DNA from 3 places in the Mycolicibacterium fortuitum subsp. fortuitum genome. Region 1 is predicted to be linked to each of the others. Evidence: riboswitches for the same ligand, from Rfam matches in the RefSeq annotation. Region 1 holds a riboswitch; each other region holds the start of a gene.
What was found. A riboswitch is a leader RNA that binds a small molecule or an ion and turns the genes downstream of it on or off. The one in region 1 is predicted to bind cobalamin.
Positions count from the first base shown of each region.

Region 2: linked by a shared signal. The riboswitch ahead of MFTT_RS27575 (CbtB domain-containing protein) and the one ahead of MFTT_RS30975 (PPE family protein) in region 1 are both predicted to bind cobalamin.
Region 3: linked by a shared signal. The riboswitch ahead of metE (5-methyltetrahydropteroyltriglutamate--homocysteine S-methyltransferase) and the one ahead of MFTT_RS30975 (PPE family protein) in region 1 are both predicted to bind cobalamin.

Region 1 covers NZ_AP025518.1:1,619,603-1,625,570, forward strand. Annotated here, with positions in the region: gene MFTT_RS30975 (PPE family protein) at 1-1,541, opposite strand, end outside; cobalamin riboswitch at 1,576-1,759, opposite strand; gene MFTT_RS07775 (flotillin family protein) at 2,058-3,578, opposite strand; gene MFTT_RS07780 (NfeD family membrane protein) at 3,652-4,146, opposite strand; gene infA (translation initiation factor IF-1) at 4,477-4,698, shown strand; gene rpmJ (50S ribosomal protein L36) at 4,784-4,897, shown strand; gene rpsM (30S ribosomal protein S13) at 5,085-5,459, shown strand; gene rpsK (30S ribosomal protein S11) at 5,465-5,878, shown strand; gene rpsD (30S ribosomal protein S4) at 5,894-5,968, shown strand, end outside.
Region 2 covers NZ_AP025518.1:5,700,767-5,706,734, forward strand. Annotated here, with positions in the region: gene MFTT_RS27550 (alpha/beta fold hydrolase) at 1-666, opposite strand, end outside; gene MFTT_RS27555 (antibiotic biosynthesis monooxygenase family protein) at 706-1,023, shown strand; gene MFTT_RS27560 (serine hydrolase) at 998-2,362, shown strand; gene MFTT_RS27565 (histidine phosphatase family protein) at 2,454-3,002, opposite strand; gene MFTT_RS27570 (CbtA family protein) at 2,999-3,760, opposite strand; gene MFTT_RS27575 (CbtB domain-containing protein) at 3,782-3,997, opposite strand; cobalamin riboswitch at 3,978-4,099, opposite strand; gene clpC1 (ATP-dependent protease ATP-binding subunit ClpC) at 4,211-5,968, opposite strand, start outside.
Region 3 covers NZ_AP025518.1:4,238,057-4,244,024, forward strand. Annotated here, with positions in the region: gene MFTT_RS20350 (GntR family transcriptional regulator) at 1-647, shown strand, start outside; gene metE (5-methyltetrahydropteroyltriglutamate--homocysteine S-methyltransferase) at 652-2,925, opposite strand; cobalamin riboswitch at 3,057-3,277, opposite strand; gene MFTT_RS20360 (sensor domain-containing protein) at 3,331-4,005, opposite strand; gene MFTT_RS20365 (Rv2240c family protein) at 4,086-4,670, opposite strand; gene MFTT_RS20370 (MspA family porin) at 5,089-5,790, shown strand; gene MFTT_RS20375 (MspA family porin) at 5,882-5,968, shown strand, end outside.

The sequences.
Region 1 (5,968 bases):
CCGACTTTCTCCCGGCGCCGGCGATGACGCGGTGCCGCAGCATCTTCCTCAGGCTCGGCCACATCAGCTTCGTCGGCGGCCGGCTTGGAGGCCGCCTTCTTGCGGGTTCTGCTCCCCGCCGCGCGACGGGCACCCATGTCCAAGCCGCCGACCATGTACCCGTAGGCGGGCATGGACACCGAAGGTGGGCCAGCCGGCGTCGGCGGCGGGGCAGGCGGCGGTGCGGGAGCTGGGGTAGGCGTCGGCGTCGGCGGCGGGGCCGGCGTGGGGGCCGGGGCAGGGGCCGGTGCAGAAGGCGACGGCTGAGCCATTGTCAGGCCGGCTGACGGCGGCGCGGGCGAAGGCGGCGGCACCACGGCCTCCGTCGTCGCATGGTGCGCCAGCGCCCCGACTCCCAGGCCGCCGACCACTCCGACCGGGGCCAGCGCGGTCGTGGCGGCCAGCGCCGGCAGCAACACGGGGAGCAACGCCGTCTGGGTGATCGTGTAGTTGAGCAACTGGATGGTGTTGCCGATCGTGGACCCGATGATCTCCACCATCACCAGGGGGATGACCACACCCAGGGCCTGGGGATTGAACAGCGCGGTGTACAGGACCGCGATCAGGTCGTCGATGATCACCTTGCTGGTGAACACGATATAGGACACCGGGTCCAGTGGCACCGAGAAGATATAGGCCAGGGTGGCGGGGTTGAGATAGCTCAACGGGTTGCCGGTCCAACCCAGCCACGACCCTGGCACCCCGATTGGTGGCAGCAGATTCGATCCGTTCTGCAGCCCGGCGAAGAAATCGGCCAGCGGATCCGGGATACCGGTGTAGCCGATCTTGTTGAAGAACTCCTGCAGCTCGACGTAGAGCGGATACTGGCTGCTGTCGGGATAAGGCGCTTGGGGGACAAAGCCTTCGAGCCACTTGGCGAAGTCGGTGAACCACTGCGGGGCCTCCGGCGCGGTTTCCGGGGCCGAGTCCGCACTGTCCAGCGTCTTGAGCATCGCGGGCTCTACCTTGAGCATCGGGGGCGCCGCCTCGAGCTGTGGCACCGAGGTCACCGAGGCGTCCGCCGTCGCCTCGTAGGTGGTCATCACCGCGGCGGCCTGTGCCCACATCCGCGCATAGTTGGCCTCGTTCAGCGCTATCGGAATGGTGTTGACACCAAAGAAATTCGTGCCCACCAGCACCGCGTGTGCGGCGTGGTTGGCGGCCAGCTCAGCCATGGTCGGCATGGCCGCCAGGGCGCTGGCATAGGCCCCGGCGGCGGTCTGCAGCGCGGCGGCCGTCGACGTGGCCTGGGCTTCGGCGCGTCGTAGCCACGCCAGATAGGGGCCGTTGGCGGCCACGTACGCCTCCGCGGATGGGCCCATCCAGATCTCGGACTGGACTGCGCCCAGTACTGCGGTCAGCTCTTCGGCGATGGAGTTGTAGTCCGCCGCCAATGTGGACCACGCTGCGGCGGAGGCCAGCAATGAGCCGGCGCCGGGGCCGGCGGACAACAAGGACGAATGGACCTCAGGCGGCGACGCCGCCCAGACCGGGGCAGGCAAGGGGACCAGCTCTCTTCGGGGTACACCGCCCCGCGTCGAAGGATGCGACGATGTGAGTGTCCTGACTCTCGGATCAACGCTCGCCTCGCCTTCCAGCTCTGTTGAGAGCCGTGGCTGTTGAGGGTCGCTCCCCGATCACAGTGGCGGGACCGTGCCGGATTTACACCGGCTTCCTGCACCATCGTTGCCGTACCGGGGCATTGTCGCATGTCACTGGAAGATGCAATAGCTGACGCGCGCGTCGCCCGATCGCCCAACCGATCTGCCTTTGGAACGTTGTTGCGGGAGTTGACCTCCGGCCATGCCCGCCAACTTGAGTCGCTCATTGGGTGAACACCTGAGGCAACCGTGCCGACCAGCACACCCCGCTGGCGGGGACGTCACGGTGCGCCACGACGTCCTGTACGCGGGCGCGCGCCCGACCGGCCAGTGGCCATCGGGCCCGAACCCGCCTGACTCAGCGTCCCGGTAGCCGAAGTCGGTTCGCTTCCTCGACGCTGAATCAGTCCTGCGCGATCAGTCCTGCGCGTCGGCCTTGTCAGCATTCCGGTTGAGCATGGCCGCCACGTCGATGCCCGAGGCCTTGAGCGACTCCAGGATGTTGGCCACCGCGAGCGGGCTGATGCCGAGCAGGCTCCCGACCGCGCCCTGGGTGTCGCCAGACCCGCCGATGATCGACAGCCGGTCGATCTCGGCCAGCGGTGCGGCCGCCGCCTCGGTCGCCTTGACCACCGAGGCGAGCACGTCGGGAAGCATCAGCAGGCGCGCAGCCTCGGCCGTGTAGCCGTTGAGCGCCGCGGCGATCTCCTTCTTACCGTTGGCCTCGGCCAGCAGTTTGGCTTCGATACCGGCGGCCTCGGCCTGTTGCTCGACCCGCAGGGCGTCGGCCAGTTCCTTCTTACCGGCGGCCTCGGCGACGAGCTTGGCCTGCAGGCTGTCGGCCTCGGCCTGCTTCTCCACCCGAAGGGCGTCGGCGGCCGCCTTGCGGGCGTCGGCCTCGGCCTGACCCTTGCGCCGCTCGGTCTCGGCTGCGGCCTCGGCGGCCAGGATCGTGGACTGGCGCTGGCCTTCGGCGATCGCGATGTCGGCCTGTCGCTTCGCCTCGGCAGGTGCGATCACGTCGGCCTGCAGGGCAGCCTGGGCCTGTTCGGCGCGGCGCTGCTCCACCTCGATGCGGGCCTGCACCCGGGCCGCCTCGGCCTGCTCCGTGGCAATGCCGACGTCCTTCTGGGCGCGGGCGTTGGCCAGCGGTCCGGCCTGGTCGGCCTGGGCGTTCTCGGCCTCGGTCTGCGCGCGCAGCCGGGCCAGCTCGACGTCGCGCTTCTGGTTGGCGGTGGCGATCGCGGTGTCGGCCTCGGCCTGCGCGATGGACCCCTCCTGGCGGGCCTTGGCCGACTGGATCTGGGCGTCGCGCTCGGCCTCGGCGGTGCCGACCGTGGCGTCCCGCTTGACCTCGGCGATGCGGCGCTGGCCGAGCGACTTCAGGTAGTCGTTGGCGTCGGAGATGCCGGCGATCTTGAGGACGTCGACCTCCATGCCGATCCGGGCCAGGTCACCGCCGGCCTCCTCGACCACGCTGCGGGCCAGGCTGTCGCGGTTGGAGTTGAGGTCCTCCACGGTCATGGTCGCGGTGATGCCGCGCAGGCTGCCGGCCAGGATCTCGTTGATCTGACGCTGCAACTCGTTGAGGTCGGAGGTCAGGAAGCGCTGCACCGCGGTCTGCACGGCCTCGTCGGCCGAACCGATGCGCACCAGTCCGACGGCCTCGACGTTGACCGGCACACCGTTGTTGGACAGCGCGTTCTGCAGGTTGATGCTGACGTTGAACGGTTCCAGGCTCATGATGTCCACCCGCTCGATGCCGGGCATCCGGAACCGGGCGCCGCCGCGGACCACCTTGGGGGTGCCGCGTCCGGTGAACACGGCCACCTCGTTGGGCGGCACCTTGATGTAGTTCTTCACGTAGACCAGCGGCAGGACCACCAGGATCAGGATCGCGGCGATGGCGACGAGGACGACGATGAGCAGCAGGGACACTGTGGTGCCTTTCTCGGTGGGGCAGCGCTCGGGTGCAGCTCAGGTTTCTGGAACTGCTCAGGTTGCTGGAAGCTCAGGTTTCTGGAACTGCGACGATGTGGACGAAATCCGGATCGATATCCGCGATGTAGACGCGCGTCGCCTTGGGCAGGGCGTCGGCCTCGTCGCTCTTGGCACGGGAGAACACCCGGTTGCCGTCGGCGTCGACGAAGGAGATCTCGCCCCATCCGCCCGGCGGGACTTCGAGGGTGACCGTGCCGAGCAGGCCGACATAAGAGGACCGGCCCTTGTGCGAGTTGGACTGCTGGCGGCGCATGTAGGGCAACAGCAGGCCGTTGAGGGTGAACACCAGCACGACCGCGCAGGCCGCGGCCAGGGCCGCGGACCAGATGGTGCCCAGGCCCAGCCAGGTGCCGATCAGGCCGCCGGTGCCGGCGCCGAGTAGGGCGACCGACAGGCCGGTCAGGCTCAGGAAGGGCATGCCGTCGCCGTGCCCGACATCGGCGAGCAGCAGGGCGGCCAGTACAGCGATGCCGCCGACGACGAACGCGGCCAGGTACACAGCCATCACGTGCTTGTGTCTCCATTCGCCGGGTGCGCGGATCAGTCCGTACCATTCTCGCTTGATTCGTGGCTTCTCGGCGCACCAATATTCGGGGCAGATCGAGGTCGCCGGAGCTGATCAGCCGTGATTTTGGTACTGGCCGCCGAGCGGGTATTGTGGACCAACGGTGCGACTATCGCGCCGACTTTTTGCGTGCCCCGTCTTGGAACTGCTGAATTTCTGCAACTTCGCCTCGATCCGGCTCACGTTTTGAAGTTGGTCGGTTGCAGCACCACGACGGGCTGCATTGAGACTGATGAAGCTACGAAACGAAAGCAAGGATCGCCGAAAAGTATGGCCAAGAAAGACGGTGCCATCGAGGTCGAGGGTCGCGTGGTCGAGCCTCTGCCCAATGCGATGTTCCGCATTGAGCTGGAGAACGGACACAAGGTCTTGGCCCACATCAGCGGCAAGATGCGGCAGCACTACATCCGCATCCTGCCCGAGGACCGCGTAGTGGTGGAGCTCTCGCCCTACGACCTGTCCCGGGGCCGCATCGTGTACCGGTACAAGTGACCCGATAGAAGCCCGACCAGTAACGACGAGAACGGTGACGTGCGCATGCGCATGACACCAACAAGCCAGAAGGATCGAAACAGCCGTGAAGGTGAACCCGAGCGTCAAGCCCATCTGCGATAAGTGCAGGGTGATCCGCCGGCATGGGCGGGTCATGGTGATCTGCAGCGATCCCCGCCACAAGCAGCGGCAGGGCTGATCCGTTCAACTGACGGATCACAACACAACTGAATGATGAACTCCCAGCACCACTGAGCGGATACGCCGCTCATCCGCGATGAGCACTCATCCACGTCCGGCACGGAGGCCGGACCCCTTGGAGCCCTTAGGGGCTGAAGGGAACGGGCTGGGACCAGACCTCCGCAGAGAAGAAGGAACACCGCCACATGGCACGCCTCGTAGGCGTTGATCTTCCGCGCGACAAGCGCATGGAGATCGCGCTGACCTACATCTACGGCATCGGCCGTACCCGTTCGAACGAGATCCTCGCCGCGACGGGCATCGACAAGAACATGCGCACCAAGGACCTGACCGACGATCAGGTGACCGTTCTGCGCGATTACATCGAAGGCAACCTCAAGGTTGAGGGTGACCTGCGCCGCGAGGTGCAGGCCGACATTCGCCGCAAGATCGAGATCGGCTGCTACCAGGGCCTGCGGCACCGCCGCGGTCTGCCGGTGCGTGGCCAGCGGACCAAGACCAACGCGCGTACCCGCAAGGGCCCGAAGCGCACCATCGCCGGCAAGAAGAAGGCTAGGTAACCCCGATGGCACCACCGAAGAAGGCCGCGGGCGCCAAGCGCGGCAAGACCACCCGTCGCCGGGAAAAGAAGAACGTCCCGCACGGCGCTGCGCACATCAAGAGCACGTTCAACAACACGATCGTCTCGATCACCGATCCCCAGGGCAACGTCATCGCCTGGGCGTCGTCGGGTCACGTCGGCTTCAAGGGTTCGCGCAAGTCGACCCCGTTCGCCGCACAGCTGGCCGCCGAGAACGCTGCGCGCAAGGCGCAGGAGCACGGCGTGAAGAAGGTCGACGTGTTCGTGAAGGGTCCGGGTTCGGGCCGCGAGACCGCCATCCGCTCGCTGCAGGCCGCAGGCCTCGAGGTGGGCGCGATTTCCGACGTCACCCCGCAGCCGCACAACGGCTGCCGTCCGCCCAAGCGGCGCCGGGTCTAGGGAGGATTCTAGAAAATGGCACGTTACACCGGCCCCGCCACCCGCAAGTCGCGTCGTCTCGGCGTCGACCTGGTCGGCGGAGATCAGTCG
Region 2 (5,968 bases), 2.3 Mb from region 1:
CGTTGTGTGCTGCCCGATTTCGGCCATCTTTCGCATCTGACCCGGCGGCGCCACCGAATTCTCGGCCTCCATGAGCAGGGTGGGCACATCCACCTCGCGCCACTGTTGCCAGTAGTCCCGCGTTCCCCACTGGGCGGCAATGTCCAGCCACCACTGCGGGTACCCGTGCAGGCGCCAGCCGGTGTCCGTCCGGTCGAACGCTTCCAGGAAGTACTGACCGGCGACCGGCCCGAACTCGTCATAGACCTCCTGCGCGGATCCGAACTCGACCGGCAGGGCATGCACCCACGGTTCCCACGGCCCGGTGGTGCGCCCCCGGAAGTCGGGGGCCATATCCTCGACCACCACCGCCTTGACCAGTTCCGGGCGAGCCGCGGCCAGACACCACGAATGCAGGGCACCCATGGAATGCCCGACCAGAACTACCGGCCGGTTCAGCGCGGCCACGGCCTCCCCCAGATCCGCCACGAAACGCTCGGTGCTGATCGGATGGGGATCGACCACGTCACGCCCGCGGTGCCATGGCGCGTCGTAGGTGTACACCTCACCCAACTCGGTCAACCACGGCAATTGGCGTGACCAGGTGCTGCCGCGGCCCATCAGCCCGTGCACCAGGACGATGGGCCCGCCGCGGCCCCCACGGAGGGTGAGCAGATCTGTGACCATGCCGTTATCTTGCCGGGCAGGCCAGGTAGCCTGAACAGCATGCCTGTCGTGAAGATCAACGCCATCGAGGTACCGCCCAACGCAGGCCCGGAACTGGAGAAGCGGTTCGCCAACCGTGCACACTCCGTCGATGACCAGCCCGGGTTCCTCGGCTTCCAACTGTTGCGTCCGGTCAAGGGCGAGGACCGCTACTTCGTGGTGACGCAGTGGGAGACCGAAGAGGCCTTCCAGGCCTGGGCCACGGGCCGCGCTGCCGAGGCCCACAAGGGTGAACACGCCAACCCGGTCGCCACCGGCGCGTCGCTGCTGGAGTTCGAGGTTGTGCTGGACGTTGCAGGGCCCGCTGCCCAGGCGTAGCCGCGGCCGGACGCTGCACCGCACGATCGGCCTGACGGCCATCTCGGCGGTTGCCGCGGCCCTGGCTTGTGGCTGTGCGCCGAAAGTCGCGCCCGCGGCCGAAGTGTCCTACGGCGCGCACATCGACACCATCACCCCACCGGGTCTGCGAGCCAAGCAGACCATGGACATGCTCAACTCCGACTGGCCGATCGGCCCCATCGGCGTGCGCACCCTCGCGGCCCCCGAGAAGGTCGATCTGGTGGGCACCAAGATGGACTCGATCTGGTGGGACCGGCCGTTCAAGGTCACCTCGGTCGACATCGGGGCCGCGCAGGCGACGTTGCATGTTTTGACGTCGTACAACGTCGCCCAAGACATCGAACTGAGGACCAACGACGTCGGCCTCGTCGACCGCTTCGAGGTCACGCTGGTGCCGCCGAAGATCGACACCTGGGCCGACATCGACACCGAGCTGACCAAGTCGGGCGCGCGCTACTCCTACCGCGTGTCCAAGGTGAACAAGGGCAAGTGCGAGCAGGTGGCCGGCACTAACACCGAAATGTCACTGCCCCTGGCCTCGATCTTCAAACTGTATGTGTTGCTTGCAGTTTCGGACGCAGTCAAGGCCGGCACCCTGAGTTGGGACGATCACCTGACGATCACCAAGGAAGGCAAGAAGCTCGGCTCGGCCGGGCTGGACAAGCTTCCCCCGGGCTCTCAGATCACGGTGCGCACGGCGGCCCAACAGATGATCTCGGCCAGCGACAACATGGCCACCGACCTGTTGATCGGCCGGATGGGCCCGGCTGCGGTGGAGCGTGCCCTGGTGACCGCGGGGCATCACGATCCGGCGAGCATGACCCCGTTCCCGACCATGCATGAGGTGTTCTCGGTCGGTTGGGGCGAGCCCAATCTTCGTGACCAGTGGAAAGCCGCTTCTCCGGCCGATCGGGTGGCACTGCTCCAGCAGACCAATTCCCGTCCCTACGAACCGGATCCGTACCGCACCCACACGCCGGCCTCCAATGACGGGCTGGAGTGGTTCGCCAGTGCGGCCGACATCTGCCGAGTGCATGCGGCGCTGCAGGCCTCGGCGTACGGGCCGGCCGCGCCGGTGAAGGACATCCTCTCCGCACTGCCCGGCATCGATCCCGATCCGGCGAAGTGGAAGTACATCGGCGCCAAGGGCGGCAACCTGCCCGGCGATCTGACCTTCAGCTGGTACGCGGTGGACTACACCGGGCAGCCGTGGGTGTTCAGTTTCCAGCTGAACTGGCCGAAGTTCCGCAGCCCCACCGCCGCGGGGTGGTTGTTGCAGATCGCCAAGCGGGCGTTCGCCATGGCACCTGTGGGTTAGCTCGGTACGAGGCTGCGCCGGTTTCTACCTGAGGGCTGTGGTCGTCGCCGAACGACAACCCCGAGGTAGAAACAGGCGCCCCGGTGGAGACCTAAGCGCTGCGCAGCGTCCAGGCCTGACCGCGGAAATTCATGACGGTACGGCTCATCGGCGCAATGTCGATGCGCCAGAACGATTTCGGCGGGGCATCGAGAGCCACCAGGATGGCCGCGCGGATCACCGCGGGGTGGGTGACGGCGACGAGCCGTCCCCGCGCCGAGGCCAGGCTGTCCATCCACCCGTGCACCCGTTGGACGAGATCGACCACCGACTCGCCGCCGTGTGGTGCCCGGGTCGGGTCGGTGAGCCAGATCGCCAGGTCCGCGGGCCGGACACCGCTCAGTACCGTCCCGCGCCAGCTCCCGAAGTCCAGGTCGGCCAGTCGGGGTTCGACCGCCGCCGACAAACCCAGCAGTTCGGCGGTCTGCCGCACCCGTTTCTCGGGCCCGCAGTAAGCCGCGTCGACGACACCGAGCTCGACGGTCGAATTGGCCTGCCGATGGCCCAACTGGTTCAGCGGTTCGTCGTTGGGGAATCGTCCGGCCGCCATGGCGTCGGTCATGGCATGCGACACCAAGGTCAGCCGGACGACCTCACTCACGCTGGGAGAGACTCCCGTTTACCCTCAAGCACCTTCGACGCCAGGGCCCCGAACACCAGCCCGATGGTCGCCCAGATCACCACCTGCGTCCCCAGCGAGTACAGCCGGAATTCATAGAGGTCGTCGCCGGGGAACGCCGACGGGGTCTCATGGATGCCCGGAAGGATCAGGAAGACCACCGCCATGGACACCACGTAGTCCGCGACACCGATCAGGCAGGCGTTCCACACGCCGAACTTCGGCGTGAGCCGGCGCGTCAGCAGGATCGAACCGACGAACAGAGCCGCCGACAACGCGACCAACAGCAGGTACAGCAGAGTGCGCTGCTTGATCGTCTCGTCGAGGCTCACCGCCGGCGGGTTGGGCGGATATTTGAGCGCCGGGACGATCCACAACGACACCAGCATGCCGCCCGCGGTCAGTGCCGCCAGTGCCCGTGCGGTGAGGTTGATCCGCCCGTACACCACGCAGAACACGACAGCCAGCAGCGCGCCCATCGCGACGCTGAAGATCAGCACACCCAGGCCCATGCCGATGTTCGACTGGACACCGCGGGTGAACACCTCGGCGCTCTCTTCGCCGCCGTGGGAATGGCCGCCGTGAGAATGACCGGCCGCCTCATGCGCCGCACCGACGCCGTTCTCGAAGTCGATGGCTCGGCCGATGACCGGTTCGATGAACAGCTTCGCCCAGATGAACGCGAGCACGCCTGCCAGGGCGCCGGCCAGAATGCCGCGCCCGATGAGTTGTCTTTCCATTTGTTCGGTTTCTCCGCTGCGTCAGTGGCAGGGGAAACCGAGCAGGTGGCGGGCGTCGTGCACGAACTCGTGCACGTAGGTGTTGTTGCCGAACACCGACGTCGCACCCTGATCCATGCCGACGAAGTAGAGGGCCAGCAGCGCCAGGAACGCCGTCAGGGTCAGCCAGAGCACCGCCTTGGTGGCTGACAGGTCGATCGGCCGTGCGTGGCTCTTGGTCGCTTCGGTGAAAGTCATCTACTGGTCCTTCCCGGGAATTCGCGTCCCAGTCCGTGTCATGACAGGTCAGGGTCTGACTTTTAACAGTGGCGCGGCCGTCCTGGATTCTCACCAGGTTCCTTTGCCTGTCGATTACAGCAGCATCGTAACTATCGGCGCAGGAGAACTTCCCATCGGCAGGCATGAAAAATGCCCCCGCCATTTCGGCGGGGGCATTTCTCGTGTCGAACCTTATTCCGCGGAGGCCGCGGCCTTGGCCAGATCCGGGCCGTCGGAACCAGCCGCCTTGGGCGCCCCGGAGAACGTGAACTTCGCGTCCTCGCCGGCGCCTTCGCCGTCCCAGCCCTCGACGTCGACCGTCACCAACTGGCCGGGGCCGAGCTCCTCGAAGAGGATCTTCTCGGACAGCTGGTCCTCGATCTCACGCTGGATGGTGCGGCGCAGCGGGCGGGCACCGAGCACCGGATCGAAGCCGCGCTTGGCCAGCAAGGCCTTGGCCTTGGGAGTGAGCTCCATGGCCATATCTTTACCGGCCAACTGGTTGCCGACCCGGCCGATCATCAGGTCGACCATCTGGATGATCTCGTCCTGCGTCAGCTGGTGGAACACGATGATGTCATCGATGCGGTTGAGGAACTCTGGCCGGAAGTGCTTCTTGAGCTCGTCGTTGACCTTCTGCTTCATCCGCTCGTAGTTGTTCTCCCCGCCGCCCTGGCTGAAGCCCAGCCCGACCGCCTTGGAGATGTCGGACGTGCCCAGGTTGGAGGTGAAGATCAGCACCGTGTTCTTGAAGTCGACCGTGCGGCCCTGGCCGTCGGTGAGACGACCGTCTTCCAGGACCTGCAACAGGCTGTTGTAGATCTCCTGGTGGGCCTTCTCGATCTCGTCGAACAGCACGACCGAGAACGGCTTGCGGCGCACCTTCTCGGTGAGCTGGCCGCCCTCTTCGTAGCCGACGTACCCCGGAGGGGCACCGAACAGCCGCGACGCGGTGAAGCGGTCGTGGAACTCGCCCATGTCGATCTGGATGAGCGCGTCGTCGTCGCCGAACAGGAAGTTGGCCAGCGCCTTGGACAGCTCGGTCTTACCGACACCGGACGGACCGGCGAAGATGAACGAACCGGACGGGCGCTTCGGGTCCTTCAGGCCGGCACGAGTGCGGCGGATGGCCTTTGAAACGGCCTTGACGGCGTCCTCCTGGCCGATGATCCGCTTGTGCAGCTCCTCTTCCATGCGCAGCAGACGCGTGGTCTCGGCCTCGGTGAGCTTGAACACGGGGATACCGGTCCAGTTGCCGAGCACCTCGGCGATCTGCTCGTCGTCGACCTCGGCGACCACGTCGAGATCCCCGGAGCGCCACTGCTTCTCCCGCTCACCGCGCTGGGCGACCAGCTGCTTCTCCCGGTCACGCAGGCTCGCGGCCTTCTCGAAGTCCTGCGCGTCGATCGCGGACTCCTTCTCCCGGCGCGCGTCGGCGATCTTCTCGTCGAACTCGCGCAGGTCTGGCGGAGCAGTCATCCGGCGGATGCGCATGCGGGCGCCGGCCTCGTCGATCAGGTCGATCGCCTTGTCCGGCAGGAACCGGTCGTTGATGTACCGGTCGGCCAGGGTGGCCGCGGCCACCAGCGCGCCGTCGGTGATCGAGACGCGGTGGTGCGCCTCGTAGCGGTCGCGCAGACCCTTGAGGATCTCGATGGTGTGCTCGACGGTCGGCTCACCCACCTGGACCGGCTGGAACCGGCGCTCCAGGGCGGCGTCCTTCTCGATGTACTTGCGGTACTCGTCGAGGGTGGTGGCACCGATGGTCTGCAGCTCGCCGCGAGCCAGCTTCGGTTTCAGGATCGAGGCCGCGTCGATGGCGCCCTCGGCGGCACCAGCGCCGACGAGTGTGTGCAGCTCGTCGATGAACAGGATGATGTCGCCGCGGGTGTTGATCTCTTTGAGGACCTTCTTCAGGCGCTCCTCGAAGTCACCGCGGTAGCGGCTGCC
Region 3 (5,968 bases), 2.6 Mb from region 1:
CGTTGGACATCGCGGGCACCGTGCGGGAACGCGCGGCCCGCGAATTACGCGACCGAATCATCACCGGCACCCTGGCGCCCGGGACCCGCATCGATCTCGACGCCATCACCGAAGAGTTCGCGACCAGCCGCACGCCGGTACGCGAGGCGCTGCTCGAGCTGTCGTTCGAAGGGTTGGTGCGCGTCGCACCACGCAGCGGGATCACTGTCATCGGCATCAACTCAGAAGACGTGACCGACAGCTTCACCATCCTCGGCGTCCTCACCGGCCAAGCCGCCGCCTGGGCCGCCGTGCGCGTCACGCCCGATGAGCTCGCCCGGCTTCGCGAACTCGCCGCCGACGTCGCCCGGCGCTCTGGCGAGGACAGCATCGGCGAGGCCAATTGGCTGTTCCACCAAGAGATTCACCGGGCTGCGCACTCCCCGCGGCTGCTGGCTCAGATCCGCCAGGCCGCGCGGGTCGTGCCGTCCAACTTCCTGACGGTGTTTCCCGAGCACGAGGAGCATTCGCTCGACGAACACGAGCAGCTGCTGGATGCCTTGGAGGCCAAGGACACCGAAGCCGCCCGAACCATCGCCGAACGCCACGTCCTTGAGGCCGGGCGCTCGTTGGCGGCCTGGCTCGACTCCCAGGCCGCCACGAGCTGAGCCGCTATGCCCCGCGAACCTCAGCGGCCGCAGCCACCAGGTGCTTGAGCGACTCCGTCACCTCAGCGGTGGTGCGGGTCTTCAAGCCACAGTCCGGATTGACCCAGAGCCGTTCGGCCGGAACAGCTCTGAGTGCCTCGCGCAACGACATGGCAATCTCTTCTACGCCGGGGATCCTTGGCGAGTGGATGTCGTACACGCCCGGCCCGACGCTGTTGGAGAACCCGACAGCGTTGAGATCGCCGAGCACCTCCATGTGTGACCGAGCCGCTTCGATCGAGGTCACGTCCGCGTCGAGGTCCGCGATTGCGCCGATGACCTCACCGAACTCCGAGTAACACAGATGAGTGTGGATCTGTGTTGAATCGTCCACTCCGGAAGTGGACAACCGGAACGCGTCCACCGCCCAGTTCAGGTACGCCTCTTTGTCTTTCGATCGCAACGGCAGCAACTCTCGCAGTGCCGGCTCGTCAACCTGAATGATCGCGATGCCCGCCGATTGCAGGTCGACGGTCTCGTCACGAATCGCCAGCGCCACCTGTGCAGCCGTGTCGGCCAACGGCTGGTCGTCCCGGACGAACGACCAGGCCAGGATGGTGACCGGACCGGTGAGCATGCCTTTGACCGGCTTATCTGTGAGTGATTGTGCGTAGGTGATCCACTCTACGGTCATCGGCTTCGGCCGAGCCACGTCTCCGTACAGGATCGGCGGTCGCACGCACCGGCTGCCGTACGACTGCACCCAGCCGTTCTGGGTGGCGAAGAACCCGTCGAGCTGCTCGGCGAAATACTGCACCATGTCGTTGCGCTCGGGCTCACCGTGCACCAACACGTCCAGGCCCAGCTGCTCCTGCAGCTTGATGACATCGGCGATCTCGGCCTTCATCCGGCGCTCGTACTCCGCGACGTCGATCTTGCCGGCCCTGAGATCGGCGCGGGCAATACGTATGGCCGATGTCTGCGGGTAGGACCCGATGGTGGTGGTGGGCAGGGCAGGCAGCTTCAGCCGGTCCTGCTGGGCGGCGCGACGCCGATCGGCCGGTCCACGGTTGGCGCCCGAGGCGGCAATCGCCGAGATCCTGTTTCGGATTTGGTTATTGTTGAGGCGCGGATCGGATTTGCGTGACTCGATGGCCGCATTGGACGCGCCGATCTCTGCCGAGATGGCCTCACCGCCGTCCTCGAGACCACGAGCCAGCGCCACTACCTCGGTGACCTTCTCGAAGCCAAAGGCCAACCAGCAACGCAGCGCGGCGTCCAGGTCGTCCTCAGTATCGAGGGTGTAGGGCACGTGCAATGTCGAACAGGAGGTCGATACCGCCACCGACCTGGCACCGGCCAGGAGCGTGGACAAAGTCCCCAGCGCATCCTCCAAATCGGTGCGCCAGATATTGCGCCCGTCGACCACGCCCGCCACCAGGAGCTTGTCCGCCAGCTCGGGCACTGCGGCCAGGGCGGCACCGGTTCCGGCAACCAGATCGACACCGATGGCCTCGACCGGCGTACGGGCCAGCGCGGGCAGCGCGTCATCCAGCTCACCGAAGTAGGTTGCGACGAAGATGGAAGGACGCCTGGCCAATCCACCCAGACGGGTGTAGGTCCGTTCGGCGAGTTCGGCCGCGTTGTCGAGGATGTCGGTCACCAGGACGGGTTCGTCGATCTGCAGCCAACCGACCCCCTTCTCGGCGAGCACGTCGAGTAGTTCGGCGTACACGGCGACGAGGTCGTCGAGCTGGCCGATGGGCGCGTCAGCTCCCTCTACTGCCTTGGACAGCGCCAGGAACGTGAGCGGGCCGACGATCACCGGCCGCGCCGGGATCCCCTGTGCACGTGCTTCTTCCAACTCACCCAGCACCTTGGCCGGGTTGAGAGCAAAGGTGGTGTCTGGGGCGATCTCGGGCACGATGTAGTGGTAGTTGGTGTCGAACCACTTGGTCATCTCAAGCGGCGGTATCTCGTCGTTGCCACGGGCCGCGGCAAAGTAGCGGTCCAAGTCGTCGGCGATGCCGTCCACCCGCGACGGGAGCGCACCGACCAGTACTGCGGTGTCGAGCACCTGGTCGTAGTAGGAGAACGTGTTGACCGGGACTGAGTCCAGCCCCGCCGCGACGAGCGACGACCAGGTGTCGCGACGCAATGTGGCCGCCACGGCCTCAAGTTCGTCGCGGCCGATCCGGCCCGCCCAGTACTTCTCGACTGCACGCTTGAGCTCTCGGTTGGGTCCGATCCGGGGCGAGCCGAGAATGGTGGCGGTGAAAGGTCTTGCGGTTGTGCTCATGACGAGGTCCTTCAACGTACGAAGAGGATGGCCACCGCCAGGAGACAACAAACCGAACCCGGGCCACCCCGCCACGGGTGAACCGTCTTCGGCCACTGCCCATTCCGCGAGGCGATGAACCACCGGACGCGGCGCGCCCGGTACGGCTGGCAGGTCTTCGGACTCACAGGCACGCACGCGAACCGTGCTCCTACTGGCCGTCGCTTCCCAGCCGCAGTTTCCTGCGGGCCAGTGCTGATGACGGCGGTCGTTCCTGCATACCGCTGCGGGACAGTCCCGGATTCCCACCGGGTTCCCTCTCACGTCGCATCTCAATCAGCCTGCGACGTTCGATGGCGGCACCGCATCTACTGCGGCACCGACAAACCAGCTGCGCAGCTCAGCCTACCCGGTGCTGACCAGGGTCTAGCGAGGCATCGCGGCTTTGATCTCGTCCACCACGTCGGCGGCCTGGGTCACCGACGCACCCGCCGGTTTACACGCCTGGACGTCCATGACGAGATTGGCTGCCACGGCCAGCGCACGTTGGCACGCGCGGATTTGATCACCGTTGACACGGGTGAACGGGAGGGTGAGTTCGTCGTCGGTCTTGGTGAGCTCACCGCTCTTCCACTTGGGCAGCGGTTCACCGTTGAGCGTGATGTTCACCTTGTGGTCGGTGCACTTCGACCAGCGCTCCGCAGACTGGCCGAGAAACTCTCGGGCGTCCTGCGCTGTCGGGAAGATCACCACCGACTGCACCACCAGGTTGTCCCAGTCATCGTTGTCCGGAGCGCGCAGCAGCACCTGGCGCATGGCAGTCCAGCGGTCCCCGTAGATGGCGGACTCGTTCACCTGCCAGGCGCCGAGGCAATTCAGATTCGGCAACAGATTGCGGTGATCGCTCATCTCGGTGACCGGGGGGTGTGCCACCATTCCGTCGGTCCCCATCACGGCGTTGATCTCGTCGGGGCTGAGCAGCAACCCCTCGAGCGCTGACTTGGGCACATCCTTCGGCGGCCCCTGCGCCTTGTCGGCGTCGTCGGCGCAACTGGTTGCCAGCAGCACGAGCATCACCAGCGAAATCGCAAGCCGGATCACGGTATTCCTTTACTGACGGCACGGTTCACCGCGCACATGGCTGGGTCGAACTGATCAGGGCAATGCGATCGAGATGCCGTTCAGGCGTGGGTGCCTGCCGCCGCGCAAGCCATCTGCGCGTTGGTGGCATCGTTGTTGAGCTGGGTGGCCGTGTCATTGAGCGATTGGCCGCCGCTGCGTAGCCCCATCTTGAGGAGCAGCTTGGTCGCGCCGAAGGACCAGGACCGCATCGGGTTGGCGATGTCCGGCGAAAGGCCAGGTGTGCCAGCAGCATTCAGTGCCGATGCGGCCGCCTCGCGCAGCGCGGTACGGCCGCTGGTGTTGGTCGTGCTGATGGTCGGGTCTCCGTAGTCCGGGCGCTCCACCCCTTCGATCGAGTCAGCGAAATCACCGTAGAAGGTCGATGCCGAATCGAGTGCGTTGGCGAACGTCGAGCAGGCTGTGACCGCAGGCGCTCCGGGGTCGTCCGTGCTGGCCACCGGCACAGGTACCGGACCTGCGGCCGGCGCTACCGCCGCAACCGGGGGAAGTTGTGGCGCTACCGGCCCCGGCGCGCCGGCCTCATCACCCGGTTCGGCGGTGGCGCATGGCATGGCGGCGAACCCGATACCGAAGACGACGAGAAGCGCCGCAATTCCGTGCTCGTACACCTGAGTCGACTTCAACGATTCCTCCGTCAGTCGGTAGCAGTTCGGGCGCAGGGCGCCCACATCGACCTCCGCGCCTCGTCGCGCGTCCGCCTTACCCCCGAATCACCACACGGTCGAGGTTCCACATGTCCAAAAGGTGAACACCCGGCCAACCCGCTCCCCCTAACGGTCGTCCATTGTGTGCCGACTGCGGCGTCCGATACCTCATATATGTAATGCGCTGCGGCGCAGAGCATTTCCCAGCCACTTCACAGTTTCGACGATTCCAGCTGGACGGTAATGCGGCGGCGACTGTTGGGTCGTTGTTCACCGAATCGAAACGCAACCGGTTAATGATTCGTCGCGACAGATTCCTTGGAACCGTTGGGTTCTGGCGACCATGGTGCGTCGCAGAACGGCCCGGTCCAAAACCACGAGAGGCGCTAGTTCACGCATGTTCAGTCGTTTTGCCCCCCTGGCTGCAGTCTGCATGTTGGCCCCTGTAGCGATTGCGCCCCTTGCATCAGCAGATCCCCCGCCGCCGCCGGACCCCGCCGCCCCCGCCGCGGCCGCCGCGCCGGCTCCGCCCCCACCGGACACCGGCGCGGTACCGTCCTCGCCCCCGGGAGTCTTGGACACCCCTGACGGTTGGCACGTGACCGTCGCCGGTTCCAACGAGACCCTGTTGCCGGTGGCACCGCTGACCACCGCGATATCGTCACGTGAATACCTGGTCGGTGGGACGTTCACCGGAAAGGTCTCGGGTGGCGGCAAGACCAAGCTCACCGGCGGCACGCTTGAGGCCGGCGCCCAGATCGGCTGCGGCATCATCAGCGACGAGACCGAGATCAACCCGGGCATCAGCTTCAGCCCGGGAATCAAGATTCCGTTCACCGGGTCCGCGGGCGACGCCAGCCTCGGTACCGGAATCAGCTTGCAGGGCAAGGTGTACCTGAAGCCGGGCACGGTCACCATCGTCCCGATCGACAAGAAGTCGTTCAAGGGCACAGGTACCCGCGTCACCATCACGGGCGTCCGTATCAAGTTCGATCAGTGCGCCGGTCAGTCGTTCATCCGCACCTACGCGACCCTGACCAGCTCCACGGACAACACCGACGACGTCATCACCTACCTCGGCGTCACCAAGGCCGTCTGACCCCGGCCCGGATACCACACCGACCATGACCCGCCCTGAGCACCGCGCTGATCCCTCGGACTCAAAACCCATGAGAGGCACAAGTTCCCGCATGTTGAATCGTTTCGCCACCTTGGCTGCTGTCTGCCTGCTGGCCCCGGTTGCGTTGGCGCCCCTCGCGTCGGCGGACCCCCCGCCT